DNA from 3 places in the Citrifermentans bremense genome. Region 3 is predicted to be linked to each of the others. Evidence: riboswitches for the same ligand, from Rfam matches in the RefSeq annotation. Region 3 holds a riboswitch; each other region holds the start of a gene.

Region 1 (5,089 bases), 1.5 Mb from region 3:
TTCTGGGTCATGACCACGTCCCTGATGCTTTGCAGCAGGCTGAACTGCTCGGACTCCAGGGTCATCATCCCGGCCTCGATCTTCGAGATGTCCAGTATGTCGTTGATCAGCCTCAGCAGGTTCTTGCCGCAGCTCTTCAGGGAGTGCACGTATTCGCGCTGCTCCTGGCTCAGCTCGGTCAGTTCCAGCAGTTGCGTCATGCCGAAGACCCCGTTCATGGGGGTGCGGATCTCATGGCTCATGTTGGAGAGAAACTCGCTCTTGGCCCGGTTGGCCCTCTCGGCTGCGTCCATCGCCTGGCGCAGGGCCTCCTCCGCCTCCTTGCGCTCGGTCACGTCGATGATCATCGCAAGCTTCGAGCCTTTGCCGTGGACGTTCTCCACGGTGGTGTTGAACACCTGATACCACCGGTCGTCTTCGGGGAGGTTCAACTCCCACTGCACGCTCCTGCCCTGGAAGCTGTCTGTCCCCCGGCACCAGGGGCAGGGGGCGCTGAGGCCGTAGATGACCTCGTAACAGATGCCGCCGGTTGCGTCGCGGCCGGTTTTTTCGATCAGGCGCTCGTTCATGAACTCGAGGCGGTAGTCCGGGGAGCAGATGTACATCAAACCGTCGAATGCCTCGACCATGCCGCGGTAGCGCGCCTCGCTGGCGCGCGCCTCGTTGCGGCTGATCACCAGCTTGGCAAGGGCCAATAGCAGCAACAGGAACAGGCTCGCGGAAAGGAGCACCATCATGGTGAAACCGTAGCGCGACAGGAAGGTCTGCGGCTTGTTGATGACGATGCTATCCGACGGCAGCTTCGAGACCGGTATGCCGAAGCGCTTGAGCTCCGTGTAGTCGAACATGTACTGGTTCGGGCTTGGCTGCAGGCGCGACGGGAGGCGCTCCCCCTTGAGCAGGGCTACGGCCATCTCCGCGGCGGCCACTCCATGCTGGCGCAGGTTGACCAGCCGGCCGCCGACGATCCCGTACCCCAGGTTGAATTCCCACCCCCCGTACACCGGAGCGCGGCTCGCGTCCGAGATGCGGCGCAGCGCCTCGACGCTGGAGATGCGCACGCCCTTCTCGTCGGGGACGAAGGAGGCGAAGTAGACGATCACGCTCCCTTGGGGAATCTGCTGCACCTCGCGAATCAGCTCTTCGAGCCTTTTCCCTGCCAGGTAACTGAACGCGGCGCGCGACTGGAAGCGGCTCGCCGCGGCTTTGAAGCTCGCGCTGTTGAGGGTTCCGGTGATGGAGTCGTCGTGGATGACCACGATGCGCCTGCTGTCGGGGTGGAGCCTGAAGATCAGCTCCAGCGTGTCCGCAAAGCTCGGGGTCTCGTCTATCCCCGAAAAGTCCGGGCGGTCCTTGATGCGACCTGCGTCGAAATCGTTGGTGCCGCAAAAGACCACGGGGGTGTTGCCGAAGAGCCGGTCACGGTGCTTCTCCACGACGTTGAAGGCATAGTCGTCGGTGGCGACGATTAAATCGAACTGTTTTTTCTGGAACTTGAAGTTGAGTGTATCCAGCACCCGGCGGTCATACTCCGGACCGCTGTAGTTCTTGGAGTCAAGGTACTCGATGGTGATTTCTGCGGCGGGGTAGGTTTTGCGGAGGGTCTCGCTGAAGCCGGCGATGATGCCGTCCGACCCCTTGTACCCGGCGTGATATGAGTTGATCAGCAGGATCTTCTTGTGCTGCAGCGCCTCCGGCCCTGCACCGGTTTTAGAGGACGCCGGTACCGCAAGCACCGGAAACAGCAGACAGGAGAGCAGCAGGCAGGAGAGCAGAAGGAAGGGGAGGCGTTGGAACATTTTCATACTCTCTGTTGTCTCCGTTCAAAAGGGTATGACTGTCAAAAAAGGACGCGGTTCCGGCACTATACACGATCTGGCGCTTTTGTAAAAGGTTTTCGGGCGGTTGAACTGCTGAGCCTCAAGGGGAGATTGGCTTGCTATAATGTGCTGATGCAAAAAAGCATTGGATTCCAGACCCGCGGTTCGGGAGGGGATGATGAGCAAGAAGGAACAAGAGCGCAAGGCGACGACGGAGGGGGAAGAGGCGATGGCCGCCGTGGTGAACCGCAACATCGCCGCGCTGCTGGAGAGGCGCCAGGCCGAGGAGCGGAAAAAGCCCGTGCAGGAGCGGGTCGCCGATGCCATAACCTCTTTCACCGGAAGCATGACCTTCGTCTATATCCACGTGCTCCTGTTCAGCGGTTGGATTCTGATCAACGTGTCGTGGCTCCCCATTTTGCGTCCCTTCGACCCATCGCTCGTCATCCTCGCCATGGTGGCCTCGGTCGAGGCGATCTTTCTCTCCACCTTCGTTCTCATCAGCCAGAACCGGATGCAGGCATTGGCCGACCGGCGCGCGGAACTGAACCTCCACATAGATCTGCTGGCTGAGCACGAGGTGACCAGGATCATCACCCTTTTGACCGCCATCGGGGAGCGCCTTGGGGTGGAGGAGTCGAGGAACCCGGAGCTGGAGGAGCTTGCCAGGGACGTGCAGCCGGAAAAGGTCCTCGACACCATGGACCAGGTGGAGCAGGAGACGGCGGAAAAGGCGCCGCTTGGCACGGAAGAAGAAAAATGACCGCCTTCGAAAAAATCGTTAGCGTATACCGTTTTCCTGTGTTATTCCACTGGGCCAAATTTATCGAACTCTCCGAGCTCTGCCGCCTACCGGGTCTTTTCCCCATGGCGCCGAGCCAACGGGTGTCGCTGGAAACGGCGGCGCCTCTCTTTTGGAAAGGAGAGCCTTGAAGCAGTACCGGTAATTATTCCGGTTGCTTACGGCCTCTTTCCATCTTCGGAACGGGGCATTTTTTTGTCCACCGTTGTATACCTGTGGTTATAGCGAATGGGAGTGCAGGCATGCGGATATTGATAGCCATAGACGATACCGACAACCTGGAGAGCCGGGGGACCGGGGAGATCGCTTCCCTGATCGCGGACGGGTTGGAGCAGCGGGGATGGGGCTCGTGCAGCTTCGTCACCAGGCACCAGCTCTTTGTCCACCCGGACATCCCGTACACTTCGCACAACAGCGCCATGTGCTTTTACGCCGAAATCGGCGAGGGGGCCCTGGCGCCGGTGACGGAGTTCGTATCGGATTTCCTCGGGCGGGAGTCCGCGCCGGGGTCCGATCCCGGCCTCTGCGTGGTCGTGCCGGAGCGCGTGACGTCGGAAGACGAGCTGATGGCCTTCGGGCGGCGGGCGAAGCGTGAAGTGATCACCATGGACGAGGCCTACGGCCTCGCCCGGCGGCTCGGGGTGCACCTCTCCCAGCACGGAGGGACCGGGCAGGGGGTGATCGGCGCGCTGGCGGGGGCCGGGCTTCGTCTCTGGGGGAACGACGGGCGGCTCAAGGGGGCGCTGGAGTTCGCGCAGCCGTGCCCGACGCTGAGGGTCGCGGAGCTGCTGCAGCATCCCCTGGTGGATGCGGTCCGCTGCGCCGACGGCGGTGCCCCGCACGAGGATGACCTGGTCTCGATAGGCGAGAAGCCGAAGACGGTGCTTTTGGGCGGGAGCTCGGTGTTGCTGGTCTCTCCGCTTGATGACGCGTCTGCGGCCCGCTGGCAGACGCTGCACAGAAAGCGGCTCAGGGGGTACTGACCGATGTGGCGCACCGATGCCATGGGGGGAAGGGAATTTCTTCACGGAAGGGACGCGTGGCAGGCAGCTGCCCGGGCGGCCGAGGAGTGCGCCGCCTTTGCCGCCGACGTCGACGAGGAGCTGGTCGCCGAGGAGGAGCGCTCCTGCTACAACTGCCGCTTTCGGCGCTGGAGCGCCACGTCCTTTAACTGCCTGAAGGAGCGCGTTTAAGCGCCTGCCAGGCGACAAGGAGGCTTTCTGGATCATGTTTTTCTCAGAGTCGAGGGCCTGGGCTACACCCACCGGGGGGCTTGCGAACCGGCACTGTCGGGAATTTCCTGCAGCGTAGGCCAGGGTGAGTTCGTGGCCCTTACCGGCAACTCCGGAAGCGGCAAGAGCACCCTTTTGCTCGCCCTAGCCGGGCTCTTGCAGGAAGGCTCACTCGATGGGAGCGTCTCCCTTTTCATCGCTTCGGATGCCGCAGCCATGCGCCGGGAGGTCGGCATCGTCTTCCAGAACCCGGAAGCGCAGATGCTTTGCGACACTGTGGCGGAAGAGGTGGCTTTCGGGCCGGAGAACCTCTGCCTGCCGCCGGACGAGGTGGCCTTGCGGGTGAAGAAGGCGCTGCGGGCGGTACTTTTGGAAGGTGAGGAGGGGCGCAGCACGGAGCGGTTTTCCGCGGGGCAAAAACAGCGGCTTTGCATCGCCTCGGTGCTCTCGATGCAACCCTCGCTGCTGCTTCTGGACGAGCCGAGCGCCCAGCTCGATGTCCGGGGAAAGCTGGAGCTTTACGCCACCCTGTCGGAATTGAAGCGGAAAGGGCACACCATCATAATGGCGGAACACGACCCGCGTCCTTTCGCTTCCCTCATCGACCGGTACCTGACTCTGGACCGCGGCAAGCTGGTGGGCGACGGAACCTCACCCCCCGCCCCGGTACACTACCGGCCGAAGTCATGGCTGCTCCCCTACTGCACCTCCCTTTACGGGACAAGGCCCATACTCGACGTTTCCGGGCTCTCGCTCTCCTACCCGGAAACCGGGGAGGTGCTCAAGGGGGTGGATCTCAGGGTAAACCGCGGCCAGCGGGTGCACCTTTTCGGCGGCAACGGCGCCGGCAAGTCGAGCTTTTTGCGCTGCCTGGCCGGAACGCTTCGCCCCGACGGCGGCAACGTCCGGATCGCCGGGATGCAGAACCCCCGTGCCGGAACGCTAACCGGGAAGGTGGGGATGCTGTTCCAGAACCCGACGCGCCAGCTCTTCACCGAGAGCGTCTGGCACGAGGTCGCCTTCACCATGCAGCGGCTGGGGTGGGACCGTGAGGAGATCGACCGCATCGTCGCCGAGACCCTCTCCTTCTGCGGCATCGCGCACCTGGCGCAGCGGGCCCCTCTTACCCTCTCCTATGGAGAACAGCACCGCGTCGCCCTCGCCGCGGCGATGGCGCCGCGCCCGTCGCTGCTTTTATTGGACGAACCGTTTGCCGGGCTCGATTTCCCGCAGCG
Region 2 (5,089 bases), 590 kb from region 3:
AGTCGAGCGGTTTCCAGTCTCGTGGCAGCCACCGCAAGAAGCGTCAGTGAAGCGTCGACCCCTACCAGCCTGAAAAGGCGGCTCCGTTCAAGGTGCTGCAGGGTTCCTCCAGCGCCGCAGCCTATATCGGCGACCACAGAGCCCGCTGGAAGATTGCAGACCTCCAACGCCCTATCGGTCAGCAGTGGGCCTCCGGGACGCAGGCATTGCCCCACGGCGTCATGAATCTCCTTCCAGTCAAAAGCAGCATCGTGCATCATTGTCACCTTCCCGGCGGTCGCTACTTGTCTTCCAGCGCCTGCTCTGCCTCAGCCACTTTGCCTATAGCCAGTTCCTCGTCAATGAGTATGAATCCGCAGCCCGAGCAGGCCGGAAGATTGATGGGGAATATAGACTGCATGTACTGAAGCCTGACTGTTTGAACTTCGAGGGGAGTCCGGCACTGGTCGCAATGCCAGTCGCTCCCGGCTCCGGACTTGACCCATTCTTTCGTGCTTCCGCTCGACTTCAGCACCATCCTGTGCGAATAGGCGGTGAAGACACGAAAGACCTCACCGTTCTGGCTGTACTCCACCCAATAGGTGACCGATTTTGGGCGGTAGAAGGCGAGAGCACGGCCAGTGCCACGGTGGACCAGTTTCTTCCCGGTCGCCTCGGCGTGATGGATGACTCTTTGCACGTCGCCTCTCTGGATCAGGCGATCCTCCAAAAGGCGCTCACCCTCATCGGAGACATCTAAAACAATCTGCTCATAAGAGTTCATAGGTTCTTTCATCCAGATGCATCTCCCCCCGGCGTTAGCCGGGGGGCTCGTGTTGTATTAACGGTTCTGCAACCCGAAGCTATCCCTTCTTTGCCATGCGGGTGACGGTGTCTATTACCGTTTGCAACCCATGTTTCTTTGCGAATTGTTCGAGGCCGATCTCCATCTGGGTCATATTCGGTTTTTCCTCTTCCACTTCCTCTTCGCGTTCCTCATAGCTCAGGGCGTCGACCAGACACCACTTGACGCAGATCGGCTCATCTTCGCCATCGCACATGTCGCACTTGAGAGGAAGGCCGGAGTCAGGTTCCTTGAACAGGTCCCTTGCCGGGCAGGAAGCCCTGCAGGAATCGCACTCCCGGTATTCCTTGCCGTCGATTATGTACTTGTTTCTCCCCATGCACTCGGCTTCGGTATACTCGCCGGCGAAAACGGGAAGCCAGATGTCCCCCAGCCGGTCGGTGATGATCTGGATGCGGGACCGTCCCGGATTGTTACTGCTGTAGGGCGGAACCGCGTGGAAAGCCGAGCACATCACCTCACAGGTCCGACAACCGTTGCACTTGTCCGCATTGACAGTGATAGTTCTGATCTTTTTCTTAATTTTCGCCATTTTTCAGTATCCCCCTCATTTCCAAATCGTTAGCGACGTAGCCCAGACCCAGCTCTTCCAGCTTTTCTCTAGTGGGAATACCGTCTTCGTTCCATCCCTTGTATTTGTAATAGGTCGACAACAGTTCTTCTTCCAGTTCCGGGAATCTCTTTTTCCAGTGATCCTGTGGCGGCTTCTCGTCGGCCCTTCTGATCCCTTTCCTGTTGTTGTATGCCCTGTGGAGGTTCCGGTTCCTGTTGGCGATTTCTTTCAGCCCATCCTCGTCCAGGTCCATTCCGGTCGCGGCAGAGATCAATTTGGGGTAGTTGTGAATGTGGTAGGGAGGTTTCAGGCAGAACGACGACATGCCGCAGCACATACCTACCGCATCGTCGATGTTGTGCATCATCTCCATCCAGTCGACGATTTCGGAGCACATGTCAGGCGTCGGATAATAAGGGATCGACTTTTCTCCCCTCAGTTCCCAGTCCAGCACATACTGCTTGAACCCTTCGTGGGGAATCTGGGGCCAATCCCTTACGAACTCCTCTCTCTGCTCCATGGTCGGAAAAGCAGACTGGGGCCACTGCCCTTCCATCTGGGTGATGCTTATCTTCTCGTTGGTGGAGTACATGAGGAAATAGAGCGGATCCAGCGTTCCGAGCTTGACCGGGAGCTGCTCGTGCTTCTTGATGGTGTTGTGATCGAAGGCCTCGGCGCCGTTGCCGATCTTGCGGGCGGCGAAATAGACGCCGTCAGCCAGCACGTCGCCGATTCCTTCCCGCCGCACGACCCTGTCGAGGAGCCAGAAGAATCTCCCCTCCTTATCCGACGGGCAGCCGGCGAAGTCCTTGTCCGTCAGGATGCCGGCTTCATAAAGTTCAACGGCGAAGGCCAGAATTTGGGGAGTAGAGAAGGAGTCGACGCCATACTCAGTGGCGCGTTGAAGTATTTTCCAGGAAAAGTCCAAGTCATCGACGTAGGCCGCCATTGCATAGGTGAGTTTCCCGAAGCACTTCGCCATGTATCTCGGCGTGTCTTTGTGGGATATCAGAGCCCCGCAATGCGTGGGACAGTTAAAGCAGCTTATCAACCGCTTTACCGCGGCGTGCTGTGACTTCGACCAGGACTCGTCGATTTCTTCGGTCCAGAAGTCTCTTCTCCGGGTGCGTGCATTGCCCCAGGCAAAGTTCTCTGTGTGCCACTTTTCGTCCGTGTGCAGCATCTCCTGCGGAGACCCGATGCCGGACAAGATGGTCATCACGTCCTTGATGGGGTTGGCCCATCTGTACTTGATGTAGTCCGTCACCCCCTTCATCTGTTCCATAAACTCATCTGGCCGGGCGAGATAGATGTCCTTTGTCCCGCGAACGGCAATTGCCTTTATCTTCTTGTCTCCCATGACAGCGCCGCCGCCGAGCCTGCTGGCGCTCGACCTGGACTGCTCGATGGAAGCCGTGAAGACGCGGTTCTCCCCGGCAAGGCCGATGGCTGCGACCTGGGCTTTGGGCAGATTCAGTTCTTTGCGGATGAGTTCCTGAGTTTCAACAGCGCCTCGCCCCTGCAGATGCGAGGCGTCGCGTATCTCCACCTTGTCGTTGTTGATGTACAGGTACACCCAGTTGGGTGACTTGTTCTTGAAGATCACCTTGTCATAGCCGGCGTATTTGAGTTCAGCTGCGAAAAATCCCCCCATCATCGGGTACGCCAAGGTTCCAGACTGCGGCGAAACGAAGGTGACGACAGAACGGTTGGCACTGAAAGCAGGCGTAGCGTTTAAAAGACCGGTGCTGAAGATAAGGTGATTTTCAGGGTCAAAGGCCTTAACCTCTGGCGGGACCCTGTCCCAGTGTTCCTTGATGCTGGTACCCAACCCGCCAAGATGAAGTTGCATCAGCTTGGGGTCGGTCGCTACACGCTCGATATTTCCCGTCGCCAGGTCGATTTCCAGATAGTATCCTGCCTCTGCATATCTCATTTTTACCTCTCTTTAAATGTTCACATTCCATGTCTTGATGTCGGTTTTATCTACCAATGCGCTCGTATCGTCCCTCCTTGGACTCTCCGCGTTTCATTCACCCTCTTCCACCCGGAGGCAGGTCCTGACTGAATGCTGGCAAAAGCCTCCGCACGGTTCATTGATGCTGATTCCCTGCCTGCAAAGATTTTGTTCCATCACCTTAGGGTCGACCGCCACCCGATCTATGTTTCCTGTCATGATGTCTACTTCGAGATAACATCCAGCCTCTGTGTATTTCATTTTCCTTTCCTCCTCCCTGTTTTTTGATTTGGTGATCAGCCAATGATGTCGATCTTTGCTGTTGCGTCTGTTGATAGTCGCCAGCGACCGGCGCCCGGTGAGCGAGGTTGGACGCCTCCTACGAAAAAAGGGGCATCTCTGGATAGAGAGGCCCCTTTACGGTCCGGACGCACTCCGGCCGTTGGGGTCTCCTTTGCAAAAGGGAGGCACCGCCGTTTCCAGCGATACCCATAGGCCGGCCCGCCCTGAGGGAGATCCCTTTTAGGCGCCACGGCTCGGAGACTGCTTTTCTGATTTTTGTGGCAGCAAACCCGCCCTCGCTGCGGGTGCGGCTTCTAGTACAACAAACGCAAAAGGGGCGTCTCTGGATAGAGAGGCCCCTTGACGGCTCCGGACGCACTCCGGCCGTTGGGGTCTCCTTTGCAAAAGGGAGGCACCGCCGTTTCCAGCGATACCCGTAGGCCGGCCCGCCCTGAGGGGAAATCCCTTTTAGGCGCCACGGCTCGGAGACTGTTGTTTAGATTTTTCCGCCGCTAAATAAGCTTCCGGGACAGTTACACGACCCTGAGCAGAAGACAGCGTTCCTTGCGGTTCCGGCTCCTGCCGGGTTCACCGCTACAATTTGGGTAAAAAGGTACTTTAATACCATAATGGTGTCAAGCAAAAACAGGAGGGTATAGGAAGATTCGCAGAGGTAAAGATAATGGTCGCACGATATGAGTCTTTCCTACTGGATCAGCATAGACGGTACTGCAACAGAAGCAGCACTGTGCCTGCCAGATATATTGACAGCATACTGATTATATGCATAATGGCACACCTGCCGCGCAGGGCTGTGGTATACTGCCGTTTTTTGCAGCTGCTATAACAGCAACACCGCATCGCTTGCGCGCCGGGGTAACCGCTTCGAGAGAAGGGGGCTTTACATGCCAGCAAGAACACCGATCGAGATAGAGAAGACTCTGGGGTTTCTCCTGTCGAAGGCCTATCAGCGCGCCAGCCTCATCTTCAAGGAGCACTTCGACGATTACGATTTAACTCCGCAGCAATTCGGCCTCTTGGGTTTTCTGTGGCGCGAGGACGGCCTGAGCCAGTCTGTGCTCTCGGCCAGGAGCCAGATCGACAGGACCACCATGGGGGGGCTGATCGACAGGCTGGAAAAGGAGGGGCTCGTGGCAAGGCAGGCGGACCCGGACGACCGCCGCGCCTATCGCATCTGCCTCACGGAAAAGGGGAAGGCGCTGCAGCCGGAACTTACGCCGCTGGCGCTGAAAGCCCAGCGGAAGCTGGTAGCCAAACTGACCCCTGAAGAACAGGAAACCTTGAAGTCGCTGTTGGAAAAGATCCGCAGCTGATCCTGGAGCTTTCATGCGAAGAGCGTTGATCATACTGGCATTGATGGCCCTCACTGGAACAGGCGCGGCAAGGGCCGAGACCCTCACGCTGAAGGAGTGCCTGAACAAGGCGGCTGCCA
Region 3 (5,089 bases):
GCCGTCGATGCTGAGGTTCGGGTCCATCCCTTTCGCCAGCTCCAGCGCCTTCAGTACCTTGTCCGCATCAGGGTGACTAGCGCTCCCCTTGGTGGAGAAGGAGAGCATGGCGACACGTGCAGGCACGTCCAGAAAGGACTTGCAGTTTCCCGCGGTGGCGATGGCGATCTCCGCCAGGGCCTGCGCGTCGGGGTTGGGGTTTACGGCGCAGTCGGCAAAGAGGATGACCCCGTTCTCGCCGAACTCGGGGCTCTTGGTCGCCATCAGGAAGAAGGAGGATACGGTCTTGATGCCGGGGGCGGGGCCCACGGTCTGGAAGGCGGCACGCAAAACGTCGCCGGTGGTGCCGGTGGCGCCTGCCACCTCGCCGTCGGCATCCCCCTCGCGCACCATCATCCCGGCAAAATAGAGGTTGTCTGCGCCGCAGAGAAGCTCGCGCGCCTGCTCGGCGGTGAGCCCCTTCGATTTTCTCAGCTCCACCAGTTTCGCCACGTATCCCGCGAGCTTGTCGGAGGCTGCGGGTTCGATGATCTCGACACCGGCGAGGTTGATCCCTTTCTCAGAGGCGGCCGCTTTGATCGCCTCAGGCTTCCCCAGAAGTACAATGTGCGCCAAACCCTGTTCCACGATGTTCTGGGCGGCGTACAGCATCCTCTCGTCGTAGCTTTCCGGCAAGACGACGGTCTTCTTGTTGGCCCTTGCCTTGTCGTGAATCTGCTTAACCAACGGCATGATGATCCCTCCGTATTAAATTTTCAAACCGTGTTAGGATATATAACCCAGCCGGGGGGATCGGTCAACAGAAAAGGGTACGGATATGCGTCACTTGGGAAGCGGCGTCCCGCATTCCTCAGGGTCTCCCTGGAGCTTGGCAACGGCGTGGGGGACGGCGGCCCAGACGAAACCGATGTTTTCCGTGGCCCCCCTGGGGCTGCCGGGGAGGTTGATTATCAGGGTGTTCTTCCTGATCCCGGCGATGGCGCGGGAGATGATGGCATGCGGGGTCTTTTTGAGGCTCTCCGCGCGCATCACCTCGCCGAAGCCCGGGAGCACCCGGTCGACCACGCGTTCGGTCGCCTCCGGGGTAACGTCGCGCGGCGAGACCCCGGTACCCCCGGTGGTGAGGATGAGGTCGAAGCTGCCGCTGTCGGACCAGGTAGCCAGCTTCTCCGAGATGAGGTAGGCGTCGTCCGGGATCACCTCGGTGCAGGCGACGGTCACACCGCGCTCCTCCAGGAAGCTTTTCAGGGCGGGGCCGCTGCCGTCGGCCCGCTCGCCGGTGGAACAACGGTCGCTCAAGGTCAGTATCGCTGCTCGCATGGAAAAATCTCCTTTGGCGTTGTTACGCTTCTCTCTTGAAGACGCCGCTCTTGCCGCCTTCCTTGTAGTGGAGCTTGACCTCCGAGATCACGATCCCCTTGTCGCTCCCCTTGCACATGTCGTAGACGGTGAGGGCGGCCACCGTCGCCGCGGCCATCGCCTCCATCTCCACCCCGGTCCGCTCGAAGGCGCGTACAGTCGCCAGGACGGCGATGGTACCCTTCTGCTCGTCCACCTCGAACTCGATCGAGACGTGGTGCAGCGCCAGCGGGTGGGAGAGGGGGATCAGCTCCGGGGTCTTCTTCGCCCCGGCTATCCCCGCTATGCGTGCCACACCCAGGACGTCACCCTTGGCTACCCGCCCGGAGACGATCGCCTGCACGGTCTCCGGCTTGAGCGAAAGTACCGCTCCGGCTATTGCGGTCCTAAGCGTCGGGACCTTCTCGCTTACGTCGACCATGATGGCGTTGCCGCTTGCGTCGAAATGATTGAAAGACATCTCAGGCCTCCATTTCCAGGGTGGGATCCAAAAGGTGCAGCTCGACCTCTTCGCCGGCGGCAAATTCGGTGCGGTCTGCCGGGAGCAGCGCCAGCGCGTTGCAGCGGAGCATGGTCTTCAATATCCCCGTGTTCTGGTCGCCGGCGGTGCTGGCCAGGTAGCGGCCCTCCTCGATGCTGACCTGCACCCGCAGGAAGTTCAGTTTCCCCGCTTTCTTGCGCGTCCCCTCCTTCAAATAGCCGCGCACGGTCCGCCTCAGCGCCTTCTCGTGCCCCATCATCCTCAAAAGCGCGGGGCGGACGAATTCGTCGAAGGTGATCATGGTGGAAACGGGGTTACCTGGGAGGGAGAAGACCGGCTTACTCCCCATGAGGGCGAATGCGGTGGGGCCGCCGGGCTTCACTCCCGGTTTCCAGAACTCTTCGACTACCCCTAACTCCGCCAGGATCTCGCGCACCAGGTCGCGGTCCCCGGCGGAAACGCCCGCGGAGGTGATCAGCACGTCCGCTTTCAGTCCTTCGCCGATATAGGCCAGGTGGCTTTCCCTGTTGTCCCTGGCGATGCCGAGGATCACCGGCTCCGCGCCGCAGAGCTTGACGGCGCAGGCAAGGGCCAGGGCGTTGCTGTTGACGATCTGGCTCTCCTTGGGTTCCGTGCCGATCTCCACCAGTTCGTCCCCGGTGGAGAGGATCGCCACCCGCACGCGCCGGTACACCGGAACCATGGCGGCGGAAAAGGAAGCGAGGAGGCTCACCTGCGGCGGGCCGATCAGGGTCCCCTTTGGCATGATCAGGTCGCCTCGGCCGACGTCCTCCCCCTGAAAGCGGATGTGGTCTCCCTTTTTCACCTGCTGCAGCAGCTTCACGCTTTGATCCGTTGCTTCTGTCTCCTCGATGGGGACTACGGCGTCCGCCCCGGGGGGGATGGGGGCGCCGGTCATGATTCTCGCGGCGCACCCTTCCGCGACCGCGTCGCCGGAGCTTACACCTGCCGGGATGTAGTCGGTCACCTTGAGCACGGTCCCGGGCGCGCAGCCTGCGCTTTTCACGGCGAAGCCGTCCATGGCGGAGTTGTCCCAGCGGGGCATGTCGCTGGGAGCGGCGTAGTCCTCGGCCAGTATCCTTCCTGCCGCTTCGAGCAGCATGACCCGCTCGACCCCGGCGGGTGCGACTTTTTCGAGAATGGTGCGCCGGGCAAGTTCGTAATTCATCATCGTTACCTCTTCGCAGTGGAATGGGAAAAGAAAAGGGCCCACATCCCAAAAGGAGAGGACCCCGTGCGCGGACAGCGGCGGCGGTTCTCCTTTCCAAAAGGGAGGCGGCGCCGTTTCCGGCAGCACCCAACGGCCCCGGCTTCGTGGGGGTACACCCCTTTAGAAAGCTGCGGCTCGGAGACTAGCTACTGATTTTGCTTAAGCCATAACACATTTGTCGAAAAATAAAAAATTATATTATTCCCAGAATTTCCACTGCGGCTTTCTTCTCGCTGCGCCTGCCAAAATAACTCCCCGTAAAATCGCATTCTTATACCATTATAGCCTTCTTCCTACAGCTGCGTATACGTTTTCTCACCCGTCATCTGCCGGTTGTCCACCGATTTTTAAGGGATTGCATTCCCCCCATCAAACAGGGTATGGTTTTTGGCATGCCGCCGGAACTCACTGGGGGAGGGCGGTCACTTTCGCATTCCAGCCGTCGGCGGCAGCCGACGGTTTCTGGGGAAGAAGCTTAGCTATGGCACTGATAGACACTTACGGCAGGCGCATCAACTACCTCCGGCTCTCCGTCACTGACCGCTGCAACCTCCGCTGCCGCTACTGCATGCCGGAAGAGGGGGTGGAGAAGCTGGACCATTCGGAGGTCCTCTCCTACGCCGACCTCTTGCGCATCTCGACCGAAGCGGTGGCTGCGGGGATCGAGAAGATCCGCGTCACCGGCGGCGAGCCCCTGGTCCGCAAAGGGATCCTGTCCTTCCTGGAGCGGCTGGGTGCGCTTCCCGGGCTCAAGGAACTGGTACTGACCACCAACGGCCTGCTCTTGAAGGAGATGGCTCAGGGGTTGCGGGAAGCGGGGGTGCAGCGCCTCAACATCAGCCTCGACTCCCTCAAGCCCGAGACCTTCGCGAAAATCACCCGCGGCGGCGAACTCCAGCGCGTCCTGGACGGGCTGGAGGCCGCTGAAAAGGCCGGTTTTTCCCCACACAAGATCAACGTGGTGGTGATGCGCGGCATAAACGACGACGAGATCCTCGACTTCGTGGAACTGACCATGAAGCGTCCCTACGTGGTCAGGTTCATCGAGTACATGCCGACCTGCGGTGACGCCGACTGGCGCGAACTCTGCGTCCCGGGTGCTGAGATCAGGGAGCGCATCGGCGCGCGTTATCTCATCGAAGAGGTGAGCCACAGCGAGCGCTCCGGCCCCTCGAAGAACTTCAAGGTGCAGGGGTCGCAGGGGTCGCTTGGGATCATCACCGCCATGACCGGGCATTTTTGCAACGGCTGCAACCGCTTGCGGGTGACCGCCTCGGGAATCGCCAAGGGGTGCCTCTTCTCGGGGGAAGGCGTGGACCTGCGGCCGGTATTGGCCACAGGCGACGACGCGCTCTTGCGCCGGGAGGTTCAGCGCATCGTCGCGGCGAAGCCCGGGCGCCACGAGGTGACGGACGAGGGAGCGGAAACGGTCCCGTTCGCCATGTCCAGGGTCGGCGGGTGATCAAGGGGTAGGTTGGTCCAGGAATTGAGGTTGCAGAGATATAGACAGGTTCAACAAAGGAGTCATCTATGACTGGAAAAATCATCGCGGTGAACGTGAGCCTCAACAAGGGAGAGCGGAAAACGCCGGTCCCCGAGGTCACGCTGCGGGAAAACCACGGCATCGAGGGTGATGCCCATGCGGGGGACTGGCACCGGCAGGTGAGCCTCCTGGCACAGGAGAGCATCGCCAAGATGGTCGCCCTGGGGCTCGACGTGAAAGAGGGGGATTTCGCCGAGAACATCACCACCGAAGGGGTGGACTTGGTGCATCTCCCTATAGGGACCCAGATGCAGCTGGGTGAGACACTCCTAGAGGTGACCCAGATCGGCAAGGAGTGCCACAACCGCTGCGCCATCTACTACCAGGCCGGTGACTGCGTCATGCCCAAGGAAGGGATCTTCGCCAAGGTGCTGAAGGGTGGGGTGGTGCGCCCCGGCGATGCGGTGACGGTACTCTAGGGTCCCGCGGCCTGGGAGCGCGGGAGCAACACGGTGAAGGTGCTCCCCCCGCCCGG

The links. Region 3 has a riboswitch for molybdenum cofactor ahead of GEOBRER4_RS10755 (molybdopterin molybdotransferase MoeA). Riboswitches for the same ligand answer to the same signal wherever they lie in the genome.
Region 1: it holds a riboswitch for molybdenum cofactor, as region 3 does, so the genes downstream of both, GEOBRER4_RS04080 (hypothetical protein) here and GEOBRER4_RS10755 (molybdopterin molybdotransferase MoeA) in region 3, are expected to answer to the same signal.
Region 2: it holds a riboswitch for molybdenum cofactor, as region 3 does, so the genes downstream of both, GEOBRER4_RS08280 (aldehyde ferredoxin oxidoreductase C-terminal domain-containing protein) here and GEOBRER4_RS10755 (molybdopterin molybdotransferase MoeA) in region 3, are expected to answer to the same signal.

What each region holds. Positions count from the first base shown of each region.
Region 1 covers NZ_AP023213.1:950,031-955,119, forward strand. The annotation lists gene GEOBRER4_RS04070 (ABC transporter substrate binding protein) at 1-1,805, opposite strand, end outside; gene GEOBRER4_RS04075 (DUF1003 domain-containing protein) at 1,999-2,583, shown strand; molybdenum cofactor riboswitch at 2,642-2,761, shown strand; gene GEOBRER4_RS04080 (hypothetical protein) at 2,865-3,605, shown strand; gene GEOBRER4_RS04085 (hypothetical protein) at 3,609-3,815, shown strand; gene GEOBRER4_RS04090 (ABC transporter ATP-binding protein) at 3,873-5,089, shown strand, end outside.
Region 2 covers NZ_AP023213.1:1,860,277-1,865,365, reverse strand. The annotation lists gene trsM (DVU_1556 family methyltransferase) at 1-260, opposite strand, end outside; gene GEOBRER4_RS08290 (DVU_1557 family redox protein) at 281-775, opposite strand; gene GEOBRER4_RS08285 (4Fe-4S dicluster domain-containing protein) at 843-1,376, opposite strand; gene GEOBRER4_RS08280 (aldehyde ferredoxin oxidoreductase C-terminal domain-containing protein) at 1,363-3,333, opposite strand; molybdenum cofactor riboswitch at 3,788-3,908, opposite strand; molybdenum cofactor riboswitch at 4,015-4,136, opposite strand; gene GEOBRER4_RS08275 (MarR family winged helix-turn-helix transcriptional regulator) at 4,542-4,970, shown strand; gene GEOBRER4_RS08270 (TolC family protein) at 4,984-5,089, shown strand, end outside.
Region 3 covers NZ_AP023213.1:2,447,310-2,452,398, reverse strand. The annotation lists gene pta (phosphate acetyltransferase) at 1-732, opposite strand, end outside; gene GEOBRER4_RS10765 (MogA/MoaB family molybdenum cofactor biosynthesis protein) at 823-1,320, opposite strand; gene moaC (cyclic pyranopterin monophosphate synthase MoaC) at 1,343-1,819, opposite strand; gene GEOBRER4_RS10755 (molybdopterin molybdotransferase MoeA) at 1,821-3,032, opposite strand; molybdenum cofactor riboswitch at 3,103-3,224, opposite strand; gene moaA (GTP 3',8-cyclase MoaA) at 3,553-4,533, shown strand; gene GEOBRER4_RS10745 (MOSC domain-containing protein) at 4,602-5,033, shown strand; gene GEOBRER4_RS10740 (cache domain-containing protein) at 5,030-5,089, opposite strand, start outside.